One region of the Rhizobium sp. HT1-10 genome, then DNA from elsewhere that is predicted to be linked to it. Evidence: riboswitches for the same ligand, from Rfam matches in the RefSeq annotation. Region 1 holds a riboswitch; the other holds the start of a gene.
What was found. A riboswitch is a leader RNA that binds a small molecule or an ion and turns the genes downstream of it on or off. The one in region 1 is predicted to bind thiamine pyrophosphate.
Positions count from the first base shown of each region.

Region 2: linked by a shared signal. The riboswitch ahead of VH564_RS18505 (YkoF family thiamine/hydroxymethylpyrimidine-binding protein) and the one ahead of thiB (thiamine ABC transporter substrate binding subunit) in region 1 are both predicted to bind thiamine pyrophosphate.

Region 1 covers NZ_JBCEBQ010000002.1:217,437-223,255, forward strand. Annotated here, with positions in the region: gene VH564_RS06110 (ABC-F family ATP-binding cassette domain-containing protein) at 1-275, opposite strand, end outside; gene VH564_RS06115 (thiamine diphosphokinase) at 279-929, opposite strand; gene VH564_RS06120 (MarR family winged helix-turn-helix transcriptional regulator) at 1,000-1,524, opposite strand; gene VH564_RS06125 (MDR family MFS transporter) at 1,639-3,180, shown strand; TPP riboswitch at 3,252-3,368, shown strand; gene thiB (thiamine ABC transporter substrate binding subunit) at 3,417-4,445, shown strand; gene thiP (thiamine/thiamine pyrophosphate ABC transporter permease ThiP) at 4,456-5,819, shown strand, end outside.
Region 2 covers NZ_JBCEBQ010000007.1:270,136-275,954, forward strand. Annotated here, with positions in the region: gene VH564_RS18495 (ABC transporter ATP-binding protein) at 1-599, opposite strand, end outside; gene VH564_RS18500 (ABC transporter permease) at 596-1,366, opposite strand; gene VH564_RS18505 (YkoF family thiamine/hydroxymethylpyrimidine-binding protein) at 1,408-2,016, opposite strand; TPP riboswitch at 2,007-2,118, opposite strand; gene kdpF (K(+)-transporting ATPase subunit F) at 2,511-2,600, shown strand; gene kdpA (potassium-transporting ATPase subunit KdpA) at 2,634-4,337, shown strand; gene VH564_RS18520 (hypothetical protein) at 4,363-4,503, shown strand; gene kdpB (potassium-transporting ATPase subunit KdpB) at 4,547-5,819, shown strand, end outside.

The DNA of each region.
Region 1 (5,819 bases):
CCTTCCTCGGCATAGGAGAGCACCGTCTTGTGGTCACCGAAATCAGGTGCCTGCTCGAGATAGCGGATCGTCGATGAGGGATGACGGAAAACCTCGCCGGACTGGGCTTCGACCATGCCGGCCGCGATTTTCAGCAGCGTCGACTTGCCGGAACCGTTGCGGCCGACCAGTGAGATCTTGTCGCCGGGCTCGACCTGGAAGTTGGCGCCAGCCAGCAGCGGCGCACCGCCGAAGGAAAGAAAGATGTCGTCGAGTTTCAGAATGGGAGGGGCCAAGGGTCAGACTCCGGAAAGGTCATAGGGGCGGGCAAGGACGATGGCCCTGCCGCTCGAAAGCGAGAAGGTGACCGCACCTTCCGCCACATTGGAAATGGTGCGGGATGCACCGAAGGGCAAATGGAAACCGGCGAGCGGATAACGGGCATTGGCGATCGACAGCCCCTCGAGGGCGTCGAAGCCGGAGACGGAGAACAGGCTGCCGGCCGGCAGGTCGAGTTGTAGCTCTCCCGCAATGAGCGGCACCGCTTCCTCCTCGCCTGATGTCAACAGCATCGAGAAGCCCTGCTCCGCAAGATGGACGCCATAGAGCAGCAGCGCCAATGCATGATCGGAGCGCTCCCCGCCCAGGGCGCCAGCGAGCACCAGGCGCCGGGCACCGCGGCGGATCGCCTCCTCGATGGCGATCTCGCCGTCCGTCTGGGCCTTGGCCGCCGGATAGGGCTGACGGGGCACGTCGGGGAAGGCAAGGCCGAGGTTTGCTGACGTGGAATCGAAATCGCCGACCCACAGCTCCGGCATCACGCCGAGCGCCTGCGCATGGCGCATGCCGCCATCGGCTGCGATGAAGCGGCTATCCGCGACCGCAGCTTTGAGCCGCTCGGTCAGGTGCAGCGCCCCGCCGAGCAGGATCGTGAAGGTGGATGAGGTCATGGGCAAGCCCATAGCGCAAACACGGGTCGATAGGGAAGAGCGGCAGCCCGTCATCGGCGAAATGAGGGGTTCAGTCCTCCGATTCGCGGTAGCGGGCCTTGAACGCCTGCTCGAAGCCGCCGATGAACTGGTCGAACAGCCGCGAGAACAGTTCGAGGTCCGCCTCCGACCAGTCGCCGACGATGTCGCCGATCAGCGCCCGCTTCTGCGCCTGCACTTCCGCCAGAAGCCGCTGGCCAAGCGCCGTCATGACGACGACGATGCGCCGGGCATCCGCCTGCGAAGCCTTTCGGCGCAGCACGCCGCGCGTCACCATCTCGGCAACGATGCGGCTCGCCCGTGACGGATCGATACGCATGATCTCGGCGACCGAGCCGACAGTCACTTCGCCAGCGGCCTCTGCCCGCCTGACGGCATCGAGCACGTCGAGATGCGACAGTTCCAGGTCCGGCGCCACGTTCTGGATCGCCAGCCGGCTGATCATCCGGCGGCCCGTCATCAGGCGCATGCGCGTCATCACCTGGCCGATCCGCAGGATCATCTCCTCCTGCGTCGCGTCTGAAGCCGGCTCTTCTGTCTTCACAACTGATGTCATCTAGCCAATGTAACAGCTCCTCTCGGAAAATTGAACATGCAGAATGCATTAAAGTGCTCTTGACAGATATATGCTGTTAGCACATATGTCGGTCATTCTCGCTGGATACTCATCATGGACATGCAAACCACGCCTGCGCCCCTCGTGACGGATCCCCGTCGGCGGCTGATCCTCTATCTATTCCTGATGGTCGCCATGTTCATGGCGATGCTCGACAACCAGATCGTCTCAACGGCGCTGCCGACCATCGTCGGCGAGTTCGGCCATCTCGAGCGCTTTGGCTGGATCGGCTCGGCCTACCTTCTGTCGCTGAGTGCCGTCATGCCGGTCTACGGCAAGCTCGGCGATCTGTTCGGCCGCAAGTATGTCATGATCACGGCCATCGCCATCTTCACCGTTGGCTCGGCCATCTGCGGCCTCGCCGTGTCGATGAACACCCTGATTGCCGCCCGTGTCCTCCAGGGGCTGGGCGGCGGCGGCATCCTCGTGTCAATCTTCTCGATCAATGCCGACCTGTTCGAACCGCGCGAACGGGCCCGCTACCAGAGCTATTCGAGCCTCGTGCTGATGGCGTCAGGCGCCATCGGCCCGGTGCTCGGCGGTACGATGAGCGACCTGTTCGGCTGGCGCTCGATCTTCCTGGTCAACATTCCGATCGGCTTTATCGTGCTCGCCGGTCTCATTACCATGCTCCCCTATCGCAAGCCCGCGCGCAAGCCACGCATCGACTATGCTGGCGCCATCGCTCTGGCCATGACGACCACCTGCATCGTGCTCGCCGCCGACGGAACGCAGCTGTTCGGCTCGCTGCTGTCGCCGGGCGTGCTTGGCATCATCGGCGTCGGCATCGTCTGCGCCGTCGCCTGGGTCTTCATCGAGCGCCGCGCGCCGGAACCGATCGTGCCGATGCAGTTGTTTCGCAACCCGACCTTCGGGCTGCTACTGATCACCTCGCTGACCAGCGGCGCCGTGGCCATCGGCATGGTCAACTATTTCGCGCTGTTCCTGCAAACGACGACGGGACTTTCGCCTTCCGTCGCCGGCCTGCTGTTCATTCTTCTGACCGGCGGCATCGTCTGCGGCTCGCTGTCGGCCGGACGGCTGATCTCGGCCACCGGCCGCTACAAGCCCTTCGCCATCGGCAGCGCCGCCTGCAGCATGATTGCCTTCGCGGCGCTGTCGCAGGTGCATGCCGGCACGCCGGTCTACCTGATCGGCGCGCTGATGCTGCTGCACGGCATCGGCATAGGCCTTGCCCAGCAGGTGCCGGTCATCGGCATCCAGAACGCCGCACCCAGCCGCGACATCGGCGCCGCCACGGGTGCCGTCACCCTGTCGCGCATGGGCGGCGCCTCGATCGCCATTTCCATTTACGGCGCCATTATCGGCTCTAGTTTGCTGCATGTGGGCCTGTCGATCCCCGGCATCGCCAATATCGAGGAAGTGACCCCGAAAATGATGGCGAGCCTGCCGGAGGCCACCCGCGAGGCCGTCGCCGAAGCCTACGCCGCCGCCTTCAACCCGCTGTTCCTGACTGCTGCCGGCATCTGCCTCGTGGGCCTGGTGACGGCGATCTGCCTGAAGAACGTCCAGTTGCCGGGCGCGACCGCCATCCAGAAGGTCGATCCGTCGGCTGCCGCCCATGCCGCTGAGTAACGAGCCATAAGCACGCTACCAATAGGGGAAACGCCCTCTTGCCATCGGCCGGCCGCCCGGCTACATCTCTCGTCGCTCTAACGGGGTGCCTTATGTCCATCAGGACATCTGGCTGAGAGGCCTTCACCGGCCAACCCGCGGAACCTGATCCGGTTAACACCGGCGGAGGGATTAGACGCGCGAAAATCATAGCGCCTATTCTCCGTGACAACACCAACCAAGGAGGAGGCGCTGCAATGCCCACCCGATCACTGACGACATGGATGGCCGGCCTGATTCTGGCGGCCGGCGCGAGCCTTTTGACCGCAACCGCCAGCCAGGCGGCCGACAAGACGCTCACCGTCTATACCTATGAGAGCTTCACCGCCGACTGGGGCCCCGGCCCCAAGGTCAAGGCCGCTTTCGAGAAGACCTGCAGCTGCACCGTCAACTACGTGGCCGTCACCGACGGCGTCGCCCTGTTGTCGCGCCTGAAGCTCGAGGGCAAGGACACAAAGGCCGACGTGGTCCTCGGTCTCGACACCAATCTCGTCGACGAAGCCAAGGACACCGGCCTGTTCGAGCCCGCCGGTATCGACACATCCGCCGTGAAACTGCCCGGCGACTTCAAGGACGATGTCTTCGTGCCCTATGATTACGGCCACTTCGCCGTCGTCTACGACACCCAGACCATCAAGAACCCGCCGAAGAGCCTGAAGGAACTGGTCGAGGGCGATCCCACCCAGAAGATCGTCATCGAGGATCCACGCACATCGACGCCCGGCCTCGGCCTTCTGCTCTGGGTAAAATCCGTCTATGGCGACAAGTCGGCGGAAGCGTGGAAGAAGCTGAAGGGCCGCATCCTGACGGTCACCCCCGGCTGGTCGGAAGCCTATGACCTCTTCACCAAGGGCGAGGCACCGATGGTGCTCTCCTACACGACCTCGCCGGCCTATCACATGATCGCCGACAAGACCGACCGCTACCAGGCGGCATCCTTCTCGGAAGGTCATTACATCCAGATCGAAGTGGCAGGCCTGACGAAGACGTCCAAGAACCAGGAGCTCGCCCGCGACTTCCTGAAATTCATGATCACCCCCGGCTTCCAGGATATCATCCCCACCAACAATTGGATGATGCCGGTCTCCGCCACCTCGGAGCCGCTGCCGGACGCCTTCGGCAAGCTCGTCGTGCCGACCAAGACTTTCCTGATGAGCCCGGCCGAGGTCGACAAGAACCGCAAGGCCTGGATCGACGAATGGCTGACCGCCACCAGCGGCAACTGACAAAGCCTGGATGCTGACGGCACCCGAGCGAAAACAGGCACTGACCGGTGGGGCAATCAGCCTTGCCGGCATCCTGCTGTTTATCGGCCTTGCCGTCGGCGCCCTGCTCGCCGCCGGGATCGAGGCGACGGACAGTGCGCCGCTACTCGATCCCTATCTTCTGCGCATCCTGCGCTTTACCCTTCTCCAGGCTGTTCTCTCCACCTTGCTTTCGGTGGTCTTGGGCATCCCGATCGCCCGGGCACTGGCCCGCCAGCCCCGCTTTCCCGGCCGCCTCTGGATGATCCGGCTGATGGCGGTGCCGATGGGCCTGCCGGTGCTGATCGGCGCCATGGGCCTGCTCGGCATCTGGGGCCGGCAGGGCATCGTCAACGGCGCGATGCAGGCGCTGGGTCTGGCGCAACCGGTCAGCATCTACGGCCTGTCCGGCATTTTGCTCGCCCACGTCTTCTTCAACCTACCGCTGGCCGTGCGTCTGATGCTGCCCGGCCTCGAACGCGTCCCGCCGGAATACTGGCTGGTGGCCTCCGGCCTCGGCATGCGGCCAGGCTCGGTCTTCCGCTTCATCGAATGGCCTGTGCTGCGAGGCCTCATCCCGGGCATTGCCGGACTGATCTTCATGCTCTGCGCCACCAGCTTCACCCTGGTGCTGATGCTCGGCGGCGGACCGGCGGCAACCACGATCGAGGTCGCCATCTACCAGTCGCTGCGGTTCGACTTCGATCCCGCCCGTGCCGTCGCGCTGTCCCTGCTGCAGATCGCCCTCACCGGCGGCGTGCTTGCCGTGATGGCGCTGCTGCCGGCACCTGCGGACGCCGGAGTGTCCAGCGGTAGGCCGCCGCGCCGCCTCGACGGTCAAAGTCCGCAGGCCCGTTTTGCCGACGGAGCGCTGCTGGTCGGCGCCGCACTCTTCGTGGGCCTGCCGCTGGTCTCCGTCGTCTCCCATGGCCTGGAAGCCGATCTTAGCAAGCTCGTAACCCAACCGGTCTTCCTGCAGGCGTTGCTGACAAGCCTCGCCATCGCGCTTGCCGCTGGGATGCTCGCCGTCCTCGCCGCGCTGGTGATCGTGCGCGCCCGCTATGCCATCTCCTCCAGGCGGCGGGCGAACCTCGGCCTGCGGTTTTTCGGCTCGACGCTGGGGGCGGTCTCGTCGCTCGTGCTCTTGGCGCCCCCGATCGTGCTGGCAACAGGCTGGTTCATGGCGCTGCGACGGTTTGGCGATCCGACGCAGTTCGCGGCAAGCCTCATCGTCTGCATCAACATGCTGATGGCGCTGCCCTTCGTCATCCGTGTCGTCGAGCCGGCCTTTGCCATTCACACCCAGCGCACCGGCCGGCTCTCCGCCAGCCTCGGGCTCACAGGCCTGTCGCGCCT
Region 2 (5,819 bases), on a different contig from region 1:
GACAGGGAAACCGCCTCCCGGACGTCGTGGGTGACGAGCATTGCCGTCCAGTCGTGGCGCATCCACATGCCCTCGAGCCAGCGCTGCATGCCGGCCCGTGTCAGGGCATCCAGAGCGCCGAAGGGCTCGTCGAGAAGCAGCATCGGCCGTTCCTGCACGATGGTGCGCAGCAGGGCCGCCCTTTGGCGCATGCCGCCCGAAAGCCCCGCCGGATAGTGTTGCTCGAAGCCGGCAAGGCCGAATTCCGCAAACAGCGGCTGGACGCGGCTGCGCGCCTGCTTTCGGCTCATGCCCTGCACCTCGAGGCCGAGCGTCGTGTTGTCGATGATGCTGCGCCAGGGCATCAGCGCATCGCGCTGCGGCATGAAGGCAAAGGCCGGAGAGGCGTCGCCCAACATTTTTCCATCGACGCGGATCTCGCCGGCATCAGGGCTCTTGGTGCCGGTGAGCAGCCGGAACAATGTCGATTTGCCTGCACCCGATGGACCGAGGATCGAGACGAATTCGCCGGGCTTTACGCTGAGCGAGATGTCTTTCAGCACTTTCATGCCGTCGTAGCTGCTGGCGATGTTGCGGATTTCGAGACGCGGCGGGATCATCGCTTGCGCTCCTTCGTTGCCCGCGACCACGGCATGACGAGATAGGCGGCCAGCAGCGACAGGCCGAATAGCAGGAGTGTCAGGACAGAGCTGACCATGACCCCGGCAAGCACCAGGTCCGGGCGAAAATTGTTCTTGGCGCTGAGGATATAGATGCCGAGACCTTTGGCGGCCCCCGCATATTCGGCGAAGATCGCTCCGACCACGGCATAGGTGATGGAGATGCGCAGGCCGGCGAAGAAGTATGGCAGCGCCGACGGCAGGCGCGCGAGCAGGAAGCGCCGCCATTTCGGCGCCGCCATCGAGGCCAGGAGCTGCTCTATTTCCTCTTCCGTCGAGGCATAGCCCTGGGTGAGCGCCACCAGCATGGGGAAGAAGGTGACGAGCGCCACCAGCAGGATCTTCGGAACGAGCCCAAAGCCGAACCAAAGCACCACCAGCGGCGCGATGGCGACCAGCGGCAGGGTCTGGCTGATGATGAAGATCGGAAACAAGGCCCGCCGCAGCGGTTCCGAGAAATCCACCGCCACCGACAGCACGAATGCCGCCACCAGCGACAGGGCAAAACCCATCAGCGTTGCCATGAGCGTCGGAAGCGTGTTGTCGGCCAGCGCCTGCCTGTATTGCCATGCTTCGGCAAGAACGCGGGAGGGGGCGGGCAGGGCGGTCGGCGAGATGCCGGACAGTCGCGCATAGGCCTCCCAGGCCAGGAACAGAAGGGCGATCGAAATCAACGCGGGCAGACCGCGCTCAAGCTTGGCTCGCATGACAATATCCAGGCGTATTCAGGGAAGAGCGGTCGCTGGCGTCAGTGCGCCGACGGGCTGTTGGCCGAAACCGTCAGGTCGATGGTGACATGGCCGGCGGGCGGCCCGAAGCGCACCAGTGCCTCTCCGACCGTGGCGAATACCGCTGCCGCGTCACCGCTGAGCTTGGTGCAGAAATTCTTAGAGCGGCTGAAAACACCCGACGATTTTAGGAAATCGATGCAGCCATAGATCTCGTCCATGTGCTGGTCGATGCCGAGCGTATAAAGCGACAGCTGTGCGGATGTGGCCTGGCCGGAGAGAGGGGCGGAGGCGACGGTTGCCAGCGCCTTGGCCTTGCGCTCGGCCAGCGGTGCCATCGGGCCGGTGAGTTCCGGCGTCTGGCACATGGGATCGTCCGGCTCGCCCGGGCAGCCGCGAGAGATGGTCGCGTGCAGGACGCAATGCTTGCCGCTCGCGGCAGCTGCGACGAAGAGATCGCGCATGGCTGCAAACACGACGTCGGGCGTGCCGACCAGCAGCGTCGAGAGGTCGTCGGTCTCAATGCGCAGCCGTTCCCGGTAGGGATCGAGTGCACCAAGGGCCTTGGTGATGACGGCGACGAAATCGTCGGTCATCGGATATAGGGAAATCTGCGCGCCTGAAAACATTGCTCACCTCGCTCCGCTGGCATTATCCAGATCAGCTTGAGGGTCCGTGGTCATGCGACCACATCTCAGCCCCGGCATTTCGGAGCACCCCTGTAATGGCCACCGGTAGAACAGAGCTTGGCGGGAATTGCAAGGCGTCTGTAAAACAAAATCGGCTTGATGGGATCGATTGCCGGCGCCAGCCGATCCGCCGGCCACCCTTCCGTTTCGGCAAATGCTCCGCGACCGGCTATGGTCGATAGCCAAAATCTTTATGGCTTTTTTATTCCGGACCCCGGTCTTCCGTCTCGAACCTTTATGCGGATCGGGTGCATATCCTGGTTGCGGGAAACGCGTGTTTCCTCGCCGGATGAGAGCCCTGTGGCTCCCTGCTTTTCGAAAACTGGAAGGACATGCGCGCGATGGATATCGCCATGCTTGCCATCGTCATCATCTTTTTCGGGCTTTGCTTCGTCTACACCAAAGCCTGCGACCGTCTCTAGGAGAAGTAACCCATGCTGTTCGATTACATCTTGAGCGGTGCGGTGACCGTCTTCCTGACCGTCTATCTCACCTATGCCCTCATTCGCCCCGAGCGCTTCTGACCTGCCCAGCGCCGGGTACTGAAAGATAACCCCATGACCCTCAACGGATGGCTCCAGATCCTGCTCTTTTGCGGGATCGTCCTCGTGCTCGTCAAACCGCTCGGCGGTTACATGACCCGCGTCTTCGCGGGCGAGCGCACTTTTCTCTCCATCGTGCTCGGGCCTCTCGAGCGCGGGCTTTACCGCGTTGCCGGCACCAGCGAACGCGAAGACCAGCACTGGACGTCCTATGCGTTCTCGCTGCTGATGTTCAATCTTCTTGGCGTCTTCGTGCTCTACGCCCTGCAGCGCTTGCAGGCCGTCCTGCCGTATAACCCGGCCGGCATGGCCGCCGTGCCGTCGGACCTGTCGTTCAACACCGCCACCAGCTTTGTCACCAATACGAACTGGCAAAACTACGGCGGCGAAAGCACGATGTCCTACCTCACCCAGATGGCAGGCTTTACTGTTCAGAACTTCCTGTCCGCAGCAACCGGCATGGCTATCGCCATTGCCCTGATCAGGGGGTTTTCTCGCGCTTCCGGAAAGGCGATCGGCAATTTCTGGGTCGATATGACCCGCTCCACCTTCTACATCCTGCTGCCGATCTGCATCGTCATGACGCTCGCCTTCGTCTATCTCGGTGTGCCGCAGACGCTCGGCCCCTATGTGACCGCGACGACGCTGGAGGGCGCGCAGCAGACAATCGCTGTCGGCCCCGTTGCCTCGCAGCTTGCCATCAAGATGCTCGGCACCAATGGCGGCGGCTTCTTCAATGCCAACTCCGCTCATCCCTTCGAAAACCCTGACGCGATCTCCAACCTGATCCAGATGGTATCCATCTTCGCCATCGGTGCGGCCCTGACCAACGTCTTCGGGCGGATGGTCGGCAACCAGCGCCAGGGCTGGGCGATCCTCGCCACGATGGGCATCCTGTTCCTCGTCGGCGTCGGCGTGACCTACTGGGCTGAAGCTGCCGGCAACCCGCTGATGCACGCCTTCGGTCTTGGCGGCGGCAACATGGAAGGCAAGGAAGTGCGCTTCGGCGTGGTTCTGTCCTCGCTGTTTGCAGTCATCACTACGGCCGCTTCCTGCGGCGCGGTCAATGCGATGCATGGCAGCTTCACGGCACTCGGCGGCCTCATCCCGCTCATCAACATGCAGCTCGGCGAAGTGATCGTCGGCGGCGTCGGCGCGGGCTTCTACGGCATCGTGCTGTTCGTGATCATCGCGATCTTCGTTGCCGGTCTGATGGTCGGTCGCACGCCGGAATATCTCGGCAAGAAGATCGAGGCCAAGGAAATGAAGATGGCCATCCTCGCCATTCTCTGCCTGCCGACGGCCATGCTGATCTTTACGGCGATTGCCAGCGTCCTGCCGAGTGCGGTCGCTGCGATCGGGACAGCCGGCCCGCACGGCTTCTCGGAGATCCTCTATGCCTACACCTCGACGGCCGCCAACAACGGCTCTGCCTTCGGCGGCCTGTCGGGCAACACGCCCTGGTACAACGTCACGCTCGGCATCTCGATGCTGATGGGTCGCTTCCTGGTCATCATACCCGCTCTCGCCATCGCCGGATCGCTGGTCGCCAAGAAGCGCGTGCCGTCATCGGCAGGCACGTTTCCCACCGATGGTCCCCTGTTCGTCGGCCTGCTGGTCGGCACGATCGTGATCGTCGGGGGTCTCACCTTCTTCCCGGCGCTGGCGCTCGGACCGGTGATCGAGCACCTGATGATGATCGCTGGCCAGACCTTCTGAGGCCAGTCCGATGATCCTGCGACACATGCTTCGCAAACGTACACGCTCCCGCTCCGGCTCGCCGGCGCGGGAGCCGGCCGGGACGACCCGGGCCACGGACGTCATCCTGATGATGATGGCCATCCTGCTGGTCGCGCTTGCCGCCTTCAAAATCCTTCACGGCTGACCGGCCCATCCGATCACGCTTCCTCTTTCGCTGGAGTCTCTCAATGAGCCAGGCAAAATCCGCGAGTATCCTCGATAGTCGCATCCTTATTCCCGCCATCGGCGGGGCGTTCGCAAAGCTGAACCCCCGGACGCTGTCCAAGAACCCGGTCATGTTCGTCGTGGCAACTGTCTCGCTCCTGACGACCGTGCTGTTCATCCGCGATCTCCTCACCGGCGGCAGCAATCTCGGCTTCTCGCTGCAGGTCAACATCTGGCTGTGGTTCACGGTGCTGTTTGCCAACTTCGCCGAGGCCGTTGCCGAAGGCCGTGGCAAGGCCCAGGCCGCCTCGCTGCGCAAGTCGCGGACGGAAACCCAGGCCAAGCTGCTGCAGGGTGGCAGCCGCGATGCCTACATCATGGTATCGGGCACCAGCCTCAAGGTCGGCGATGTCGTGCTGGTCGAGGCCGGCGATATCATCCCGTCCGACGGCGAGGTGATCGAAGGCGTTGCCTCCGTCAACGAGGCGGCAATAACAGGCGAATCCGCCCCCGTCATCCGCGAATCCGGCGGCGACCGCTCGGCCGTCACGGGCGGCACGCAGGTGCTCTCCGACCAGATCCGGGTCCGCATCACGGCTGCTGCCGGCTCGACCTTCATCGACCGAATGATTGCACTGGTCGAAGGCGCCGAGCGCCAGAAGACGCCGAACGAGATCGCCCTCAACATCCTGCTCGCCGGCATGACCCTGATCTTCGTGTTGGCGACAGCCACGATCCCTAGTTTTGCGTCCTATGCCGGCGGCTCGATCCCGATCATCATTCTGGTCGCCCTCTTCGTGACCCTGATCCCGACGACCATCGGCGCGCTGCTCTCGGCCATCGGCATCGCCGGCATGGACCGGCTGGTCCGCTTCAATGTGCTCGCCATGTCCGGCCGCGCGGTCGAAGCGGCTGGCGACGTCGACACGCTGCTGCTCGACAAGACCGGCACGATCACGCTGGGCAACCGCCAAGCAACTTCGTTCCGTCCGGTTCGCGGCGTCACCGAGCAGGAACTCGCCGATGCGGCCCAGCTGGCCTCGCTTGCCGACGAGACGCCGGAAGGCCGCTCCATCGTCGTGCTCGCCAAGGAGAAATACGCGATCCGGGGTCGCGACATGACGGCTCTGTCCGCCACCTTCGTCCCCTTCACGGCCCAGACCCGCATGAGCGGCGTCGATGTCGATGGCTCGTCGATCCGCAAGGGTGCCGTGGACTCCGTGCTCGCCTATGTCACCGGTGCCGGCGCCTCCGCTGGCAGCGCCGGCCATGATGTCGTGCGTGAACTGCAGGCAA